Cohaesibacter gelatinilyticus: one gene and its partners. The protein of the gene in region 1 interacts with the protein of each later gene in a pairwise test. Links are inferred from orthologs where the notes say so. Each region holds a gene or a part of one and is shown in the gene's direction. Other genes may lie near its edges. The genes, in order: CRO57_RS05485, recO and CRO57_RS13985.

Region 1 (5,365 bases):
AGCCGCGAACCTTTGCTTCCGGCAAGCCTGCAAACCATTCACGAATTGGTGTGAAGGCACCGGTATAGGTTGCCGGGTTGGAACGCGGGGTACGGCCAATTGGCGACTGATCGATATCAATGATCTTGTCGATATGCTCCAATCCCTCAATGCGATCATGCGGAGCTGGCATATTCCGCGCCTTATTCAGCTTCATCGCAGCTCCCTTATAGAGGGTATCAATCAGGAAAGTCGATTTGCCGCCCCCTGATACGCCGGTCACACAGGTAAAGGTGCCCAGAGGAATGGACGCTGTAACATTCTTAAGATTGTTACCTCTCGCGTTGACAACGGTAAGTTCACGCCCTTTCTTTGCCTTGCGGCGGTCGTTTTCAATATGAATGCTCTTGGCACCCGACAAATACTGTCCCGTGAGTGAGTTGGGGTCGGATAGAATATCACTCGGGGTTCCTTCGGAGACAACGCGCCCACCATGGATACCGGCACCCGGGCCAACATCAATGACGTGATCAGCAGTCAGAATGGCATCTTCATCATGTTCAACGACAATGACGGTATTTCCCAGATCGCGCAAATGACGAAGTGTATCCAGAAGGCGGGCGTTATCTCGCTGGTGAAGACCAATAGAAGGCTCATCCAGAACATAAAGAACGCCGGTCAGGCCCGAGCCAATTTGTGATGCAAGGCGAATTCTTTGAGACTCGCCGCCAGACAAGGTGCCGGAATTACGAGACAGGGAGAGATATTCAAGTCCTACGTCATTCAGAAAGGCCAGACGCTCGCGAATTTCCTTCAGAATCCGTTCAGCGATCTCCTTTTGTTGAGCGCTGAGCGTATCAATAAGACCGGTGAACCAGACGGTTGCATCCTTGATTGACAGCTTCGAGATATCCGCAATGTGCTTGCCATCCAGCTTCACAGCCAAGGCTTCAGGTTTCAAGCGATTGCCTTCACAAGCCGAGCAGGGATGGGTGGACTGATATTTGCCAATTTCCTCGCGTGCCCAATTGCTCTCTGTCTCTCGCCAGCGACGTTCCAGATTCGGAATGACACCTTCGAAAGGTTTGTTGGCTTTATAGGAGCGAGAACCATCATCATAAACAAACTGGATCTTTTCCTTGCCAGTGCCGTAGAGAATAACTTCTTGCGCTTTGAAGGGGAGTTCTATCCATGGAACGGTCAGCTCAAACTGATAATGCTTGGCTAAAGCCTCTAATGTCTGGCGATAGAACGGGGAGGTTCCTTTTGACCATGGTGCAATGGCTCCGTCCTTCAGACTTAATGACGTATCAGGAATGACGAGGTCAGGGCTGATCTGCAACTCGCTTCCCAAGCCATCACAAGTCGGGCAAGCGCCAAAGGGGTTGTTAAACGAAAAGAGCCGAGGTTCAATTTCGGGTATGGTGAAGCCGGAGACCGGGCAGGCGAATTTCTCCGAGAATATCACTCGTTTGGGTTTACCATCGTCCTCGGTTTGATCAGCGAACTCAGCGACAGCCAGCCCTTCTGCCAATTCCAAGGCCGTTTCCAACGAGTCGGCTAGGCGGCTTTCCATATCCGGGCGCACGACCACACGATCAACCACAACTTCAATGTCATGTTTGAATTTCTTGTCTAGTGCAGGAGCGTCAGCAATTTCGTAGAACTCACCGTCAATCTTGACGCGCAAAAAGCCTTTCTTCATCAGCTCGGCGAGTTCTTTGCGATATTCCCCTTTGCGCCCACGAACAATTGGCGCCAGCAGATAGAGACGGGATTTCTCCGGGAGTTCCATGATACGGTCAACCATCTGGCTGACGGTTTGGCTCTTAATCGGAAGACCTGTCGCTGGCGAATAGGGAATGCCAACACGCGCAAACAGCAGGCGCATATAGTCATAAATCTCGGTGACAGTACCGACAGTTGAACGTGGATTGCGCGACGTGGTCTTTTGTTCAATGGAGATGGCGGGAGAAAGGCCGTCAATCTGATCGACATCTGGCTTTTGCATCATTTCTAGAAACTGACGCGCATAGGCTGAGAGAGACTCGACATAACGCCTCTGGCCTTCCGCATAGATGGTATCAAAAGCGAGCGAGCTTTTACCTGAGCCCGATAAACCGGTCATCACAATCAGTTGGTCCCGCGGGATGTCGAGATTGACATTCTTGAGGTTATGTTCCCGTGCACCACGAATGGAGATTGATTTCTGGGAAGATAATGAAGTGTCAGTCATGGTCGTAAAACATCCTTGGGAAGAGCGGATCTGCTACGTAAAATATGATTGGATTTGTTTCTGGACTCAGTGGGAGATAAGCACACATCTGTCAGGAAACAAGCCGGATTGCTGATTCATGCCGGGATTTTTAGCATTTTCGATTGCATTTGTGCATGATTTGTTCCTTAATTCAAGAGGCGAGTACATTGCGATCTGATAAAGTCGTGGGAAGTGTCAGCGGATGGTGGCATGCTGGATCAAAACTGCTATGATCTCGCTCCAAGATTTGGCGTTAACAAGATGGAACATGGACATGGCCGGAAGCGTAAATAAAGTCATCCTCGTAGGGAATCTGGGGGCTGATCCCGATATTCGCCGTACTCAGGATGGTCGGCCAATTTGTAATCTGTCCATTGCGACTTCCGAAAACTGGAAAGATCGCAATACTGGTGAACGTCGTGAACGTACCGAGTGGCACCGCGTTGTGATCTTCAATGAAGGCCTGTGCCGTGTTGCAGAGAATTATCTGCGCAAAGGCTCGAAGGTTTATGTCGAGGGCCAGTTGCAGACACGTAAATGGCAGGATCAAAGTGGTCAGGATCGCTATTCCACAGAGGTTGTTCTGCAGGGCTTCAATTCCACATTGACCATGCTTGATAATCGTGGTGAAGGTGGTGGAGCTGGTCCGCAGGGCGGTGGCTTTGGTGGCCAGGGCGGCGGTAACGACTTTGGCGGAGGCGGCTTCGGCGGTCCTCAGGGCGGGCAGAGTGGCGGCGGTTTTGGCGGCGGTGGCCAGCAAGGCGGCGGTAGCCAAGGTGGCAGCGGTTTCAGCGATATGGATGACGATATCCCGTTTTGAGCAATTCGCGTTTGAGCGCATAAATACTTCAATCAAAAGCCCGGTATGGTGTGAAATCTGCCGGGTTTTTTCATTTCTTCCAAAAGACTGCAAAGCTGGACGGGTATAGGCGCTGTGTGTTGAGTTCAACTTAGCAATATTTATCAAGTTGCCTTGGGATAGCGTGAAATTGTAAGGAGGTCCTGATTATGAACAAACATATGCAAGACAGCTATCTCAAGCGTATTGAGCGGGTTCTGGCTTATCTGTCAGATCATCTGGATGAAGATCTTGATCTGGATAAACTGGCGGATGTGGCTTGTTTTTCACGGTGTCATTTTCATCGTATCTATCACGGTTTGATGAATGAAACGGTGATGCAGAGTGTGCGTCGCCTGCGTATGCATCGTGCTGCTGGTGATTTGATTCGCACAAGTAGTGAGATTACTGCCATCGCCAAACGAGCCGGTTATGGAAGTGTCGAAGCATTCAGTCGCGCATTCAAGTCGTCTTATGGAGCTGCCCCGGCATCATATCGTTCTATTCGTCAGGACATTCCCGTTGTGTCTATCCCAACAATGGAGTTGAAGAAAATGTTTGACGTAGAAATCAAGTCAATTGATCCGATGAAACTGGCCTGTGTCGATCACCATGGCGATTATATGCAGGTAGGAAAGGCCTTTGAAAAGGCGGGGATCTGGGCGGCGAAAAATGGTCTGCTTAATCAGACTGCCAAATCCATAGGCATCTATTATGACGATCCGGCATCGGTCGAGACTGAAAAACTGCGCTCTGCTGCAGGATTCGTCGTTGATAAGGACTATAGTGATGAGGAATATGGCATTTCTACTCGTAGTGTCGGCGGTGGCCGTCACGCAGTATTGATCCATAAAGGACCCTATGCCGAGCTTGGGAAGGCTTATCAATGGTTCTTTGGAGCATGGCTTTCGGAAAGCGGAGAGGAAACCGCAGAGGCTCCGTGTTTTGAATGCTACCTCAATGATCCAAAAACAACGGTTCCGTCGGATCTGGTGACGGAAATCTACATGCCACTCAAATAAATGAAAAGGCTAAAGGAGGCGCCCCTTTAGCCTTTAATCTGTTCAGAGATTTATTTGCACTGGATCTAGATCTGATCGCCTTGTTCGGTTGCGACCTCGATATGGTCCTTATAACTCTGTGCTTCGATGAAAATACGCTTGATGAGCGGGAAGCGTTCTCGAATTTGACGTTCCAGGTCAGCAATCACGACCTCCAGCTGACCAACAATCATGCTATTCTCAAAATCGAGGCTTAAAGCCAGCAATACGTCATTCGGTCCGCGATGCAAGGTGCGGATCTCGTTGACAATAGTGACAGCTGGATGCGAAGTGACCATCTGAGCGAGTTCTTCTTCAGTCTCGATTGAAGCAGATTCTCCAATCAAAAGACCCTTTGTTTCATACGCCAACAACATGGCTGTGCCAGCCAAAATGATACCAATAATAATGGAGGCTGCACCATCCATCCATGGGATGTTCATATAATATGAAACGGCAATACCGATACCGGCAACGATCAGGCCCAACATGGCGGCTGAATCTTCAAACAGGACGGTAAAGACGGTTGGATCCTTGGAGTCGCTTACAGCTTGCATCCAGCCACGCTTGCCCTTGGTGGAGCGAAATTCTTTTAATGCAACCCACCAAGCCCAACCTTCAAAGACTAACGCTGCCCCTAGAACAACAAAGTTGATGGTCGGATCGGAGACAGGGTGCGGATGCAGAACCTTTTGTATACCTTCATAAATGGAGAGGCCTGCGCCAACAGCAAAAATCAGCAGGGCCACGACAAAGGCCCAGAAATACAGCTCGGCGCCGTAGCCGAATGGGTGTTTCTTGTCTGCGGGACGGCTCGCTCGCTTCAAGCCATACAGAAGCAAGCCCTGATTCCCGGTATCGACAAGCGAGTGAATGCCTTCTGAAAGCATCGCGGAAGAGCCTGTGACGGATGCAGCGAAAAACTTGGTAATCGCAATCAAACCATTCCCCGCCAAGGCGGCATAAATAACCTTCTTCGAGCCAGAGGCCATTCTGCTCTCCTGTCTTAAAGTCGTCGCGCCTATTATCTATGCGATTCTTGGCGACAGGTCTTTGACAATGGCTTTTATTTCATATATTCGATAATACTAATATAAAAATTCAAGCCAGAGACCCTCGCCATGCGCAACGCAAAATCATCCTGGATATCGTCCTCAAGAGCGACGTGGATCGTCACTCTTTTGTCGTCGGCAATGAAACCATCTCTGTTAAGTCTGTCAATCCTTCTTGGTGGGTTGACCACGGCTCATA
Region 2 (5,439 bases), 280 kb from region 1 along the record:
TCCCCAAAGCCGATGAAGGAGAGTTGGCGCGTCGTCTCAACGGGTTGGTCCGTAATGAGACATGTGCTGCTGTTGCCCAGGACCTGAAGGTCGGGTCCTTTATTCGCCTTGGAGAAGGAGAAATTCAGGCTGGTGGTTATAAGAAGGATGCCATCCTTGGCGATGTTTGTGAGGCAATCATCGGTGCCATTTTTCTGGATGGTGGCTTTGAACAGGCTCGAGATTTCATTTCCAGAAACTGGAAAGAGCGTATGCTGAACTGGAAAGGTCCGCTACGTGATGCCAAAACCACTTTGCAAGAATGGGTGCAGGGACGCAAATTACCTCCGCCTCTCTATAGTCAAGTCTCCCGTAAAGGTCCCGACCACGCACCAGAATTCATCCTGAAATGTGAAGTCGAAGGTATGGAATCTATCTTTGGCAACGGACCTTCGAAACGCATAGCAGAACAAAATGCAGCCCGTGCCATGCTCATACGTGAAGCAATCTGGAATGAGGATGGCGAACCGGTGGAAAAAGCAAAATGATCGATACACAAGATATGAAAACCAAGTGTGGTTTTGTTGCCCTTATCGGTGCGCCCAACGCTGGTAAATCGACATTGGTCAACAAGATCGTGGGTACCAAAGTCTCCATTGTGACACACAAGGTCCAGACCACCCGTTCCTTGATTCGCGGCATTGCCCTGAAAGGCGACGATCAGGTGATTTTCGTCGACACGCCTGGTATTTTTGCTCCAAAACGCCGTCTTGATCGTGCAATGGTCAACACTGCTTGGGGTGGAGCCAAAGATGCTGATCTTGTCGCCGTTCTTGTCGATGCTCGAAAGGGCGTTACCGAGCAAGTCGAGCGCATTCTGGAGGGTGTCAATGATATCAAGATGCCCAAGGTACTGATACTCAACAAGATTGATCTGGTGAAGCGCGATAGCTTGCTGGCGCTTGCTGCAAAGGTGAACGAGATTGCCGGGTTTGACCAGACTTTCATGGTATCTGCGCTGAATGGCGATCATACCGATGATATCCTCGACTATTTCTCCGATCAGATGCCAAAGGGTCCATGGCTTTATCCGGAAGACATGATCTCTGACTTGCCAATGCGTCAACTGGCAGCAGAAATCACACGCGAGAAGGTTTTTCTGCGTCTGCATGAGGAATTGCCATATGCTTCCACCGTCGAAACGGAGAAATGGGAACAGAAGCCTGACGGTTCCGTGCGCATCGAGCAAGTCATCTATGTTGAGCGCGATAGCCAGAAAATGATCGTTCTTGGCAAGAATGGCCGTAGCATCAAGGCGATTTCCATGGCGGCTCGTGAAGAGCTGAGCGAGCTGGTGGAAGCCAAGGTTCATCTCTTCTTGTTTGTCAAAGTGCGCGAGCGGTGGGTGGATGATCCTGAGCGGTATCGCGAAATGGGGCTGGAGTTCCCGATCTAGGTTCTATCTGACTTGATTTGCGAGCAACGCTCGAGTCACTTAAAAAGGAAAGCGCCGAAAGATCAGTGCTTTCCTTTTTTCTTTTTGCGAGCCAGGCTGCTGCCATGGAATGGACATCCGACGCTATAATTCTTGGAACACGCATCCATGGTGAGAGAGCGGTTATTTTGGAAGTAATGACCGCAGAACGTGGTCGTCATTTGGGGGTTGTGCGTTCGGGACGTTCGAAGCGCATGCAGCCCGTGCTTCAGCTTGGCAATAGTGTCCAGGTGACCTGGAAAGCACGCATGGAAAACCATTTGGGTCAGTTTACTGTGGAACCACTGCATTCACGTGCTGCCAAGCTCATGGAAAGCTCAATGGGAACCTATGGTATTCAGTTTCTCGCAGATCTGATCCGGTTGTTACCAGAACGTGATCCACATCCTTATCTTCATCGGGCACTGTCGGTTATTGTCGATGAGTTTACAGAACCGGATATTGCCGCTGAGCTGATGATACGTTTCGAATTGGCTCTTCTCGCAGAGCTTGGTTTTGGACTGGAGTTGGAACATTGCGCTGCAACGGGCCAGGCAGATGATCTTGCCTATGTTTCACCCAAATCGGGTAGGGCAGTGTGCAGTGAGGCCGGAAAACCTTATCATGATCGCCTTTTGGTGCTACCGCAATTCTTGCTTGGGCAGGAAACTGGCAATCGTCTGGCTTTTGCCGAAATCGAAAAAGGGTTTGTGTTGACGGATTTCTTTTTGAAGCGACACATCTATCACCCCAGAGAGTTGAACGAGCCCGCTATGCGCGAAAGCTTTATCAATTGCATACGCTCGCATCTGACACTGGATTGATGTCAAGTTAGTTTCCCCGGTTTTCCGCCGCTCTCAACCGCCAGAAGATTGCACGAATCGTGCAGATTCGCTATCCATCGCTGTATGGGAAATGATTTGATGAAATCTGGCGAGATTGAAAGCATCAATCTTCGCTCGGCGCTGGAAGAGCGCTACCTCGCTTACGCATTGTCGACGATCACGCAGCGTGCGCTGCCTGATGTCCGTGATGGCCTGAAGCCCGTGCACCGCCGCATCCTTTTTGCCATGCGGCAATTGAAGATGGATCCGAACGCTAGCTTCAAGAAATGTGCGCGTGTTGTCGGTGATGTTATCGGTAAATTCCACCCCCACGGAGATCAGGCGGTTTATGACGCACTGGTTCGTCTGGCACAGGATTTTGCCGTCCGCTATCCACTAGTTGATGGTCAGGGAAATTTCGGTAACATTGACGGCGATAATGCTGCGGCCATGCGTTATACCGAGGCACGCATGACCGAGGTTGCCCAGCGCCTTCTGGAAGGCATCGACGAGGATGCAGTCGATTTTCGCGAGACCTATGATGGCGAGGACAAGGAACCTATTGTTCTACCTGCCAATTTCCCAAATCTATTGGCAAACGGTTCCAACGGCATCGCCGTGGGTATGGCAACTGCCATTCCGCCGCATAATGTTTCGGAACTATGCGAAGCAGCTCTTCAACTGATCAAAGATCCGGAAACATCAGATGAGAAGCTGGTGGAACTGGTTCCCGGGCCGGATTTCCCAACCGGTGGCATGATTGTTGAAAGCCGCGAGCAAATTCTGGATGCCTACAAAAGCGGGCGAGGCGGCTTTCGTCTGCGCGCCAAATGGCACAAGGAACCTCTCGCGCGAGGCGCATACAATATTGTTGTGACCGAGATTCCCTATCAGGTGCAAAAATCCCGCCTGATTGAGAGGATCGCCGAACTGATTCAAAACCGGAAGCTGCCATTGCTGGTAGATGTACGGGATGAGTCAGCGGAGGATATCCGGGTTGTGCTGGAGCCGAAGAATCGGTCGGTTGATCCGGATCTTTTGATGGAAGCGCTGTTCAAGCTGACAGACCTGGAATCGCGGGTCTCACTGAACATGAATGTTCTGAACTCTCAGAATGTTCCGAAAGTTCTCAGTCTACGAGAGGTCATGCGGCAATGGCTTGATCATCGCCGCGAAGTTCTGATCCGTCGTTCTCGCTACCGGTTGGCAAAGATCGAGCATCGTCTGGAAGTGCTCGATGGCTACCTGATCGCCTATCTCAATCTTGATGAGGTTATTCGCATCATCCGTTTCGAGGATGAGCCAAAGACCGAATTGATGAAGGCTTTCAATCTTACGGAAGTTCAGGCTGATGCGATCCTGAACATGCGCCTGCGTAGCTTGCGAAAGCTCGAGGAAATGGAAATCCGCAATGAGCATGATCAGCTGAGCAAGGAACGCGATGCCCTGATCGAAATGCTCGGTTCTGAGAGCTTGCAATGGAAGAATATTTCCGGTCAGATTCGTGAGATGTACAAGTCTTTCGGTCCGGATACGGAGCTTGGTCGTCGACGCACCATCTTCGGTGAAGCGGGCTCTGCCGATATTGAAGATATCAATATGGCCATGGTTGAGCGCGAGCCGGTAACCTTGGTGCTATCCGAAAAAGGCTGGATCCGAGCCATGCGCGGCCACATCGCGGATTTCAAGACGCTCAATTTCAAAGATGGTGACAAGCTTAAATTTGCCATCCATGCCGAGACGACTGACAAATTGTTGATCATGTCAACACTTGGGCGTTTCTACACTTTAGGGGCGGACAAGCTGCCTGGTGGGCGCGGACATGGCGAGCCGATCCGTGTGATGGTGGATATGGAACCTGGTGTTGATGTCGCTCATTTCTTCGTTCACAAGCCGGGTCGCAAGTTGTTGTTGGCTTCTACTGATGGTCGTGGGTTCGTTACATCCGAGGATGGCCTGATTGCGAATACACGCAAAGGCAAACAGGTGTTGAACGTAACGGCTCCGAACGAAGCCAAGCTTTGTATCGACGCGGAAGGTGATCAGGTCGCTGTTATTGGTGAGAACCGTAAGCTTCTGATCTTCCCGCTGGACGCAATGCCGGAAATGGGCCGTGGTCGCGGTGTGATGCTGCAACGCTATAAGGATGGCGGCATCTCGGATGTCAAAGTGTTCAAGGCGGAAGAGGGCATGAGCTGGAATGACAGTTCAGGCCGCACTTACACCCGTTCCATGGAAGATTTGCAGGAATGGCTGGGTGATCGTGCGCAGGCAGGTCGCATGCCGCCGAATGGCTTCCCACGCAGTAACAAGTTTGAAAATAGCTAAGTTGCTCGCACTCTGAGAGAAGTTTAAAAGGGCTGAAAGGCCCTTTTTCATATCCGTTAACATGGCCTATTTGAAAATCAGGACATCCGCAATCAATGGGTGATGATCGGCCACAGAAGCAGAACCGCGCTCAAGATTGAAGACAGGAACGCTGGGGCTGGAAAAGACGTGATCGAGGCTAAGAAAGGCTGGTAGCCACAGATACCGCTTTACTCGTAAATTCTCCGTCGGATAGGTTGGTTTGAAATAGCTATGACGAATAAGGGGCAATTGATCCGAGAAGTTTCGCATGGTGAAAGACCAGCTGGATGAATTGAAATCCCCCGCCAATATTGTATCCGGATAACGCTTCATATCCTTCCGAATATAGCTATCCAATCTGGAGAAATGCAGATCTTGCTCCCCCAATGGTTTCGGCCACTCAGCATGAAAAGTATGGAGACGTAGAGGTTTGTAGCCTTTGACCAGGGCAGTGGCAGATAGAACACGGCCATGCACATCATCACGGGTATTGTTGGAAGCAAGCTTCTTGTTCTGAATATTGGAGAGCGGATATTTCGACAAGATTGCCAGAGTGCAGTCCCTCCAATATTTACATCGTGCCTGATAAGGGTAGCGGTTTTTGAGCGCTTGTACATTCTTGTAGCGATTGGGCGCATATTCCTGCAAAAAAACGATATCTGGATCATAAATGAGGATGGACTTGGCAGTCTCTTCCTTATCCCAGTTCTCGAGATAGATATTGAAGCTCATGATCCGCAAGGCACGGGTGGAAGCTGTATCTACTCTGGTGATATCCATTTTGGGAGCAGTAAAGGAACCAGTCACATCTGG
Region 3 (5,492 bases), on another replicon or contig:
TCAAACTTGCCATCCCGATGGATCGCGGGCAATGGAAGTGCCGTGTGGTTCAGCGTGATCTGCCTGATGTTCGTGTCGAGTTTGTCAGCGAAAAGGAAGAGTTGGATCAGGATCTATCAGTCCATGCCAAGATCCCGGCCAATCCTTTTGTGATGGCGATCGAATAGTTCGGCGAGTGTAATTGTATTCTATTGCTTCCAGAGCACGAAGGAACGCTGCTGGTCGGATTTGCGTGGATCGTGAAAGTCGTCATAGACAATCACATCCATGCGCTTGCCATTGATGGAGCCTTTGACGAGCCGCTTGGCGAAGAATGTTCGATAGAGCACTTCGACATATTGTTCATCTGCCTTCTGAGCAATGGATCGGCCCCAAGTGCAATCACGTGGGGCGCAGGCTGTATATGCCTTGACCTTCAAATGCGGCACGGTCTCATTGCTGCATACTTCCCAGATTTCGAGTTTGGTAATATCGGACTTGTTGCCAGCAAAAGGATTGAGCCATGTGCCTATGGCCTGACTTTGGATGCATTCGCCACTCATTGCTTGCTGGCTCCATGCCAACATCATGAGAATTGAGAGAAATGCCAATCGCTTTGCCATGATTTTCCCACCAGCTTCAGAAGCTCATTTGGTGAGTAGTCTATCAGAAATGGATTACTCTGTCCTTAAGGGGTAATCCGGGTTTTGCGGGCTGGAGACTTTAGCTGCGTGGATGTGCTTTTTGATAGATGTCCATCAGTTCACCCATCTCTACTTGGGTATAGCTTTGGGTCGTTGAAAGGCTTGCATGGCCTAGCAATTCTTGAATGGTGCGTAAATCTCCGCCATTGGCAAGCAAGTGTGTTGCAAAGGAATGGCGCAAGGCGTGAGGCGTTGCGGTTTCGGGCAATCCAAGTGAGCCGCGCATTTTCTCCACAGTGCGCTGAACCATGCGTGGGTTCAATGGGCCGCCTTTAACACCCCGAAAGAGCTTGTCTTTCGGCTCCAGTTCAAAGGGGCAGAGTGCAAGATAATGTGTGACGGCCTTTTGCACGATTGGCAGTACCGGTACGCGGCGTTGCTTGTTGCCTTTACCGGTGATGGTCAGGGCATCGCGCCCTTCGATTGGTGCTTCCTGAACATTAAGCCCGAGCGCTTCCGAGATACGCAAGCCACATCCATATAAAAGAGCCAGAATGGCCGAATCACGTGCAATGACCCAAGGATCCTCCTCCAGGGACTGGGAGGGATCGATCAGATTGGTTGCCTTCTCTATGGTCAGTGGTTTTGGCAGGCCCTTGGAATATTTGGGTGTGTTGACGGCGGCAAAGGGTGCACTTGTCGCCATATTGCGGCTTTCCAAGTGGCGCACGAAGGACCGAATTCCTGCCATGGTGCGTGCCAAGGATCGTGACGATAGTCCGGTCTGTCGTTGGGAGGCCATGAAAGAGCGCACATCCATGGGTTTGAGGATTTGGAAATGGCTGACATCGGCCACTTCTCCCTGATGCATGGTCAGGAAAGAGAAAAAAACATCCAGATCCCGATCATAGGCAGCGAGCGTTGAAGCAGATAGGCGGCGTTCATTGGCCAGAGCTTGCTGCCATAGTTTCTGTGCTTGCCGAAGTCGCGGTGTGGCGATCAGGAGAGGGGTATTGGATGTCTGGACCATGTGGTCTTGTCTCGATTGGTTCGTAAAGATTGCGCATCTGGAGACAAAAAATCCCCGATCCTTTTCAGCATCGGGGATAAATCTTGAGAAAGTCTCTGCGCCCGACCTAAAAATCTTCGAGTGAGATTTTTAGGCTGCATTTCCTGCCCTCTCCCCCTCCCAAACCGCCTTTGATGATACCATATCGGGTGGCTTGGGAGGGGGAGAGGGCTTGGCTCAGGACTGTTAGGCCTAAGCCTTACAGGATGGACTGGCCGGTTTTTGCCCAGTCAGCCAGGAATGCTTCCAGCCCTTTGTCGGTCAGAGGATGTTTTGCCAGACCTTTGACGACAGATGGTGGGATGGTTGCCACATCGGAGCCAGCCATCGCACACTGTTTCACGTGGTTGCCAGTGCGGATGGACGCCGCCAGAATTTCGGTCTCGAAGCCGTAATTGTCATAGATGATGCGGATGTCTTCGATCAACTCCATGCCATCGATGTTCATGTCATCAAGACGACCGATGAATGGTGAGATGAAGGTTGCACCAGCTTTTGCAGCCAGCAGAGCCTGATTGGCAGAGAAGCACAAGGTCACGTTGACCATGTGGCCCTGGTCGGTCAGGGCTTTACAGGCTTTCAGACCATCAATGGTCAGTGGCAACTTGATACAAACATTTTTTGCAATTTTCAGAAGCTCTTCAGCTTCCGCCAGCATTGCATCACATTCCAGTGCGGTTACTTCTGCTGAAACAGGACCATCTGTCAGTTCGCAGATCTCAGCGATGACTTCCTTGAAGTCGCGGCCGGACTTTACGATCAGGGATGGGTTGGTGGTGACACCATCGATGAGGCCGGTTGCGGCCAGTTCACGGATTTCGTTGGTATCGGCGGTATCGACGAAGAATTTCATTTGGCGATAAGCTCCCTATAACGGTGCCTTGAAACAGAGCGGAGGATTTCAGCAATTTGTCTGCCTATCTTGGGATAGGCGCATTAGTTGGCTGACATTGGTGAACCCTTTAGCCTAAAGTGGACGTTTAGTCAGCCCCTAAGTGATGCATGCTGCAGCATAAGCGCGCTTTTTCGGCTCAATATGACAATTTGTTCCAATTGGTCGGCCCAATTGGACGGGACCAAGTGGCAACAGATTAGATGCAGGATCTCCTCCTTTCCGAGCAGATAGTGGCGGTATTGGTGCCGGTCTATGTGGACCAGAGCTATAGCTATCGCGTGCCGGAACATATGGTGCCAAGTGGAGGTCTGCGTCCCGGCATGCTGGTTCGTGTGCCATTGGGGCCGCGTTCGGTGCTTGGGGTGGTTTGGGATGACGACGCCCAGTTCAAGGATGCTTCGCGTCTGAAAGATATTGAAGCGATTTTTGATGATTTCTGCCTTAGTGATGATCTGCGCAAATTTGTCGACTGGATTGCTTCTTACACATTGGCCCAGCGTGGCATGGTTCTGCGGATGATCTTGCGGGGTGAAGAGGCTTTGCAGCCGGATAAGCCTGTCAAAGCGATTCGCTTGGTCGGAGATGTGCCGAATCGCCTGACCAAGGCTCGCTCCCAGATCTTAAGTGTCATGGAAAATGGCTTGGCTCGTTCCAAGAAAGAGGTGATGGAGGAGGCCGGGGTTTCCAGTGCAGCCATTGATGGCTTGATCAAGGCAGGCACGCTTGGCTATTGCGAATTGCCACCGCCTGCTTTGTTTGAGGAACCAATCGCGGACTTTGCACCGCCAACCTTGTCTGATAGCCAGCAAGAAGCGGCCAATGAGATCAATGCCTGTTTTGAGGCAGGTGGCTTTCAGGGCATGTTGCTTGATGGCGTGACCGGGTCTGGTAAGACCGAGGTTTATTTCGAAGCTTTGGCGCGTTGTCTGGAGAAAGGCCAACAGGCTTTGATCCTGGTGCCGGAAATTGCCCTGACCAACGCGTTTCTTGATCGGTTCACGGTGCGTTTTGGTGCAAGGCCTGCCGAGTGGCATTCGGATCTATCCCAAAAGCAGAAGAATAGAGTTTGGCGGGAAGTTGCCAAAGGCAAGGCGAGAGTTGTAGTCGGTGCGCGCTCCGCTTTGATGCTGCCATTCCGTGATCTTGGTCTCATCGTGGTTGACGAGGAACATGATGGTGCCTTCAAACAGGAAGATCGGGTTATCTATAATGCCCGTGACATGGCGGTTGTGCGCGGCCATCTGTCCGGGTTTCCAGTTATTCTTGCCAGTGCAACGCCGTCTGTAGAGACTCGCAACAATGCCAATACAGGCCGCTATAAGCATATCAAGCTGACCAGCCGCTATGGTGGTTTCGCCATGCCGGATATCAGATTAGTGGATATGCGTAGTGATTCGCCCGAAAAGGGGCGTTGGCTGGCTCCATCGCTGGTAAATGCGGTGAATGAAACGCTGGAAGCGGGCGAGCAAAGCCTTCTATTTCTCAATAGACGCGGCTATGCGCCCCTGACCCTGTGTAGATCCTGTGGACATCGTTTTCAGTGCCCGTCCTGTTCGACCTGGCTGGTTGAGCATCGGTTTCGCAAATTGTTGATGTGCCATCACTGCGGACACAGCGAGCCCGTGCCGCCATCCTGTCCGTCGTGTGGGGCGGAAGACAATCTGGTTGCCTGTGGCCCCGGGGTAGAGCGCGTTGCTGAAGAAGTGGCCGAACGCTGGCCGGACCGACGTGTGGTGATTCTTTCCTCAGACTTGATCCATGGTGTTGCCCAATTGCGGGCAGAACTGGAAGCCATTGCCAAAGGGGAAGCCGATATTGTCATTGGTACCCAATTGGTTGCAAAGGGGCATAACTTTCCTGCCATGACCCTTGTTGGCGTGATTGATGCAGATCTTGGATTGGCACACGGAGATTTGCGGGCCGGGGAGAAAGTCTTCCAGATGCTGGCCCAGGTGACGGGCCGGGCCGGGCGAATGGGGGGCAAAGGACGGGGTCTTTTGCAAACCCATGCAAGTGATCACCCGGTTATCCAATGTTTGTCCAAAGGTGATTGGGAAGGTTTTTACACATATGAATTGGAGCAGCGCCAGCGGGCGCAAATGCCTCCATTTGGACGTTTGGCAGCCCTCATCATTTCGGGAGAAGATCGCGAGGCGGCGCTGATGTATGGGCGTGAGTTGGTGCGTCATGTGCCACAAGGATCAGCGGTTCGAGTTCTTGGACCGGCAGAGGCTCCCTTGGCTGTGTTGCGCGGACGCTACCGCTTTCGGCTGCTGGTCTGGGCGGAACGATCCTTTGGAATATCGTCCTTTTTACGACATTGGTTGGGTCAATGTCCGACACCTCGTGGATCGGTTCGATTGCAGGTAGATGTGGATCCAGTCTCTTTTGTCTAGGAATCCGACCCGCTTTTCTCAGTCTTTTGCATTAGAATTGCAAATTACGACTTATGGCGCTCAAGCTGATATTGCGCCCCGCCATGGCATGTGCTAGACGAAGCGCGGTTTTAGGGGTTTTTATAACCCTTGGCAGATGAGACTGAAAATCCGGATGAAGATGTTTCGGCAGCTTTTGAAGGGTTGGTTCTATTCTCCCAATGTCAGAGAGCGACCAGGTGACGGATACGAATTCAGAAATCTCAGGAGTGGCCGAACGATACGCTCGCGCGTTGTTTGACCTCGCCCTTGAAGAAAAAGCTCTGGATGCAGTTGAGAAAGATCTCAGCTCCATCGAGGCTATTATGGATGAAAGTGAAGATTTCATGCGTCTGGTACGCAGCCCGGTCTTCACAGCTGACGAGCAATTGGCTGCAGTTTCAGCCCTTCTCGAAAAAGCTGGCATTTCTGGCATTGTCGGGAATTTCGTCCGTGTTATCGCAAATAATCGCCGGCTGTTTTCCCTGCCG

What was found.
Region 2: the proteins of CRO57_RS05485 (region 1) and recO interact in binary tests that used the Escherichia coli proteins (3 or more experiments, as listed by UniProt). The link is inferred for Cohaesibacter gelatinilyticus from one-to-one orthologs.
Region 3: the proteins of CRO57_RS05485 (region 1) and CRO57_RS13985 interact in binary tests that used the Escherichia coli proteins (3 or more experiments, as listed by UniProt). The link is inferred for Cohaesibacter gelatinilyticus from one-to-one orthologs.

Annotation. Positions count from the first base shown.
Region 1 is NZ_OBEL01000001.1:1,228,308-1,233,672, forward strand. Bases 1,503-4,283 are described here. They hold CRO57_RS05485 (single-stranded DNA-binding protein), read left to right. Parts: upstream 1,503-2,510; coding sequence 2,511-3,056; downstream 3,057-4,283. Other genes in these bases: uvrA (excinuclease ABC subunit UvrA), read right to left, coding at 1,503-2,215; CRO57_RS05490 (AraC family transcriptional regulator), read left to right, coding at 3,245-4,096; CRO57_RS05495 (cation diffusion facilitator family transporter), read right to left, coding at 4,162-4,283. Also shown: more of uvrA, read right to left, coding at 1-1,502; more of CRO57_RS05495, read right to left, coding at 4,284-5,106; CRO57_RS05500 (efflux RND transporter periplasmic adaptor subunit), read left to right, coding at 5,308-5,365. UniProt on the Escherichia coli protein: Plays an important role in DNA replication, recombination and repair. Binds to ssDNA and to an array of partner proteins to recruit them to their sites of action during DNA metabolism. Acts as a sliding platform that migrates on DNA via reptation.
Region 2 is NZ_OBEL01000001.1:947,375-952,813, forward strand. Bases 554-3,408 are described here. They hold recO (DNA repair protein RecO), read left to right. Parts: upstream 554-1,539; coding sequence 1,540-2,277; downstream 2,278-3,408. Other genes in these bases: era (GTPase Era), read left to right, coding at 554-1,435; parC (DNA topoisomerase IV subunit A), read left to right, coding at 2,377-3,408. Outside these bases: rnc (ribonuclease III), read left to right, coding at 1-527; more of era, read left to right, coding at 524-553; more of parC, read left to right, coding at 3,409-4,605; CRO57_RS04265 (endonuclease/exonuclease/phosphatase family protein), read right to left, coding at 4,672-5,439. UniProt on the Escherichia coli protein: Involved in DNA repair and RecF pathway recombination.
Region 3 is NZ_OBEL01000003.1:28,705-34,196, reverse strand. The notes cover bases 2,478-5,385. They hold CRO57_RS13985 (primosomal protein N'), read left to right. Parts: upstream 2,478-2,787; coding sequence 2,788-4,983; downstream 4,984-5,385. Other genes in these bases: CRO57_RS13980 (F0F1 ATP synthase subunit delta), read left to right, coding at 5,202-5,385; fsa (fructose-6-phosphate aldolase), read right to left, coding at 2,478-2,545. In the rest of the region: CRO57_RS14005 (hypothetical protein), read left to right, coding at 1-167; CRO57_RS14000 (hypothetical protein), read right to left, coding at 189-602; CRO57_RS13995 (tyrosine recombinase XerC), read right to left, coding at 703-1,653; more of fsa, read right to left, coding at 1,892-2,477; more of CRO57_RS13980, read left to right, coding at 5,386-5,492.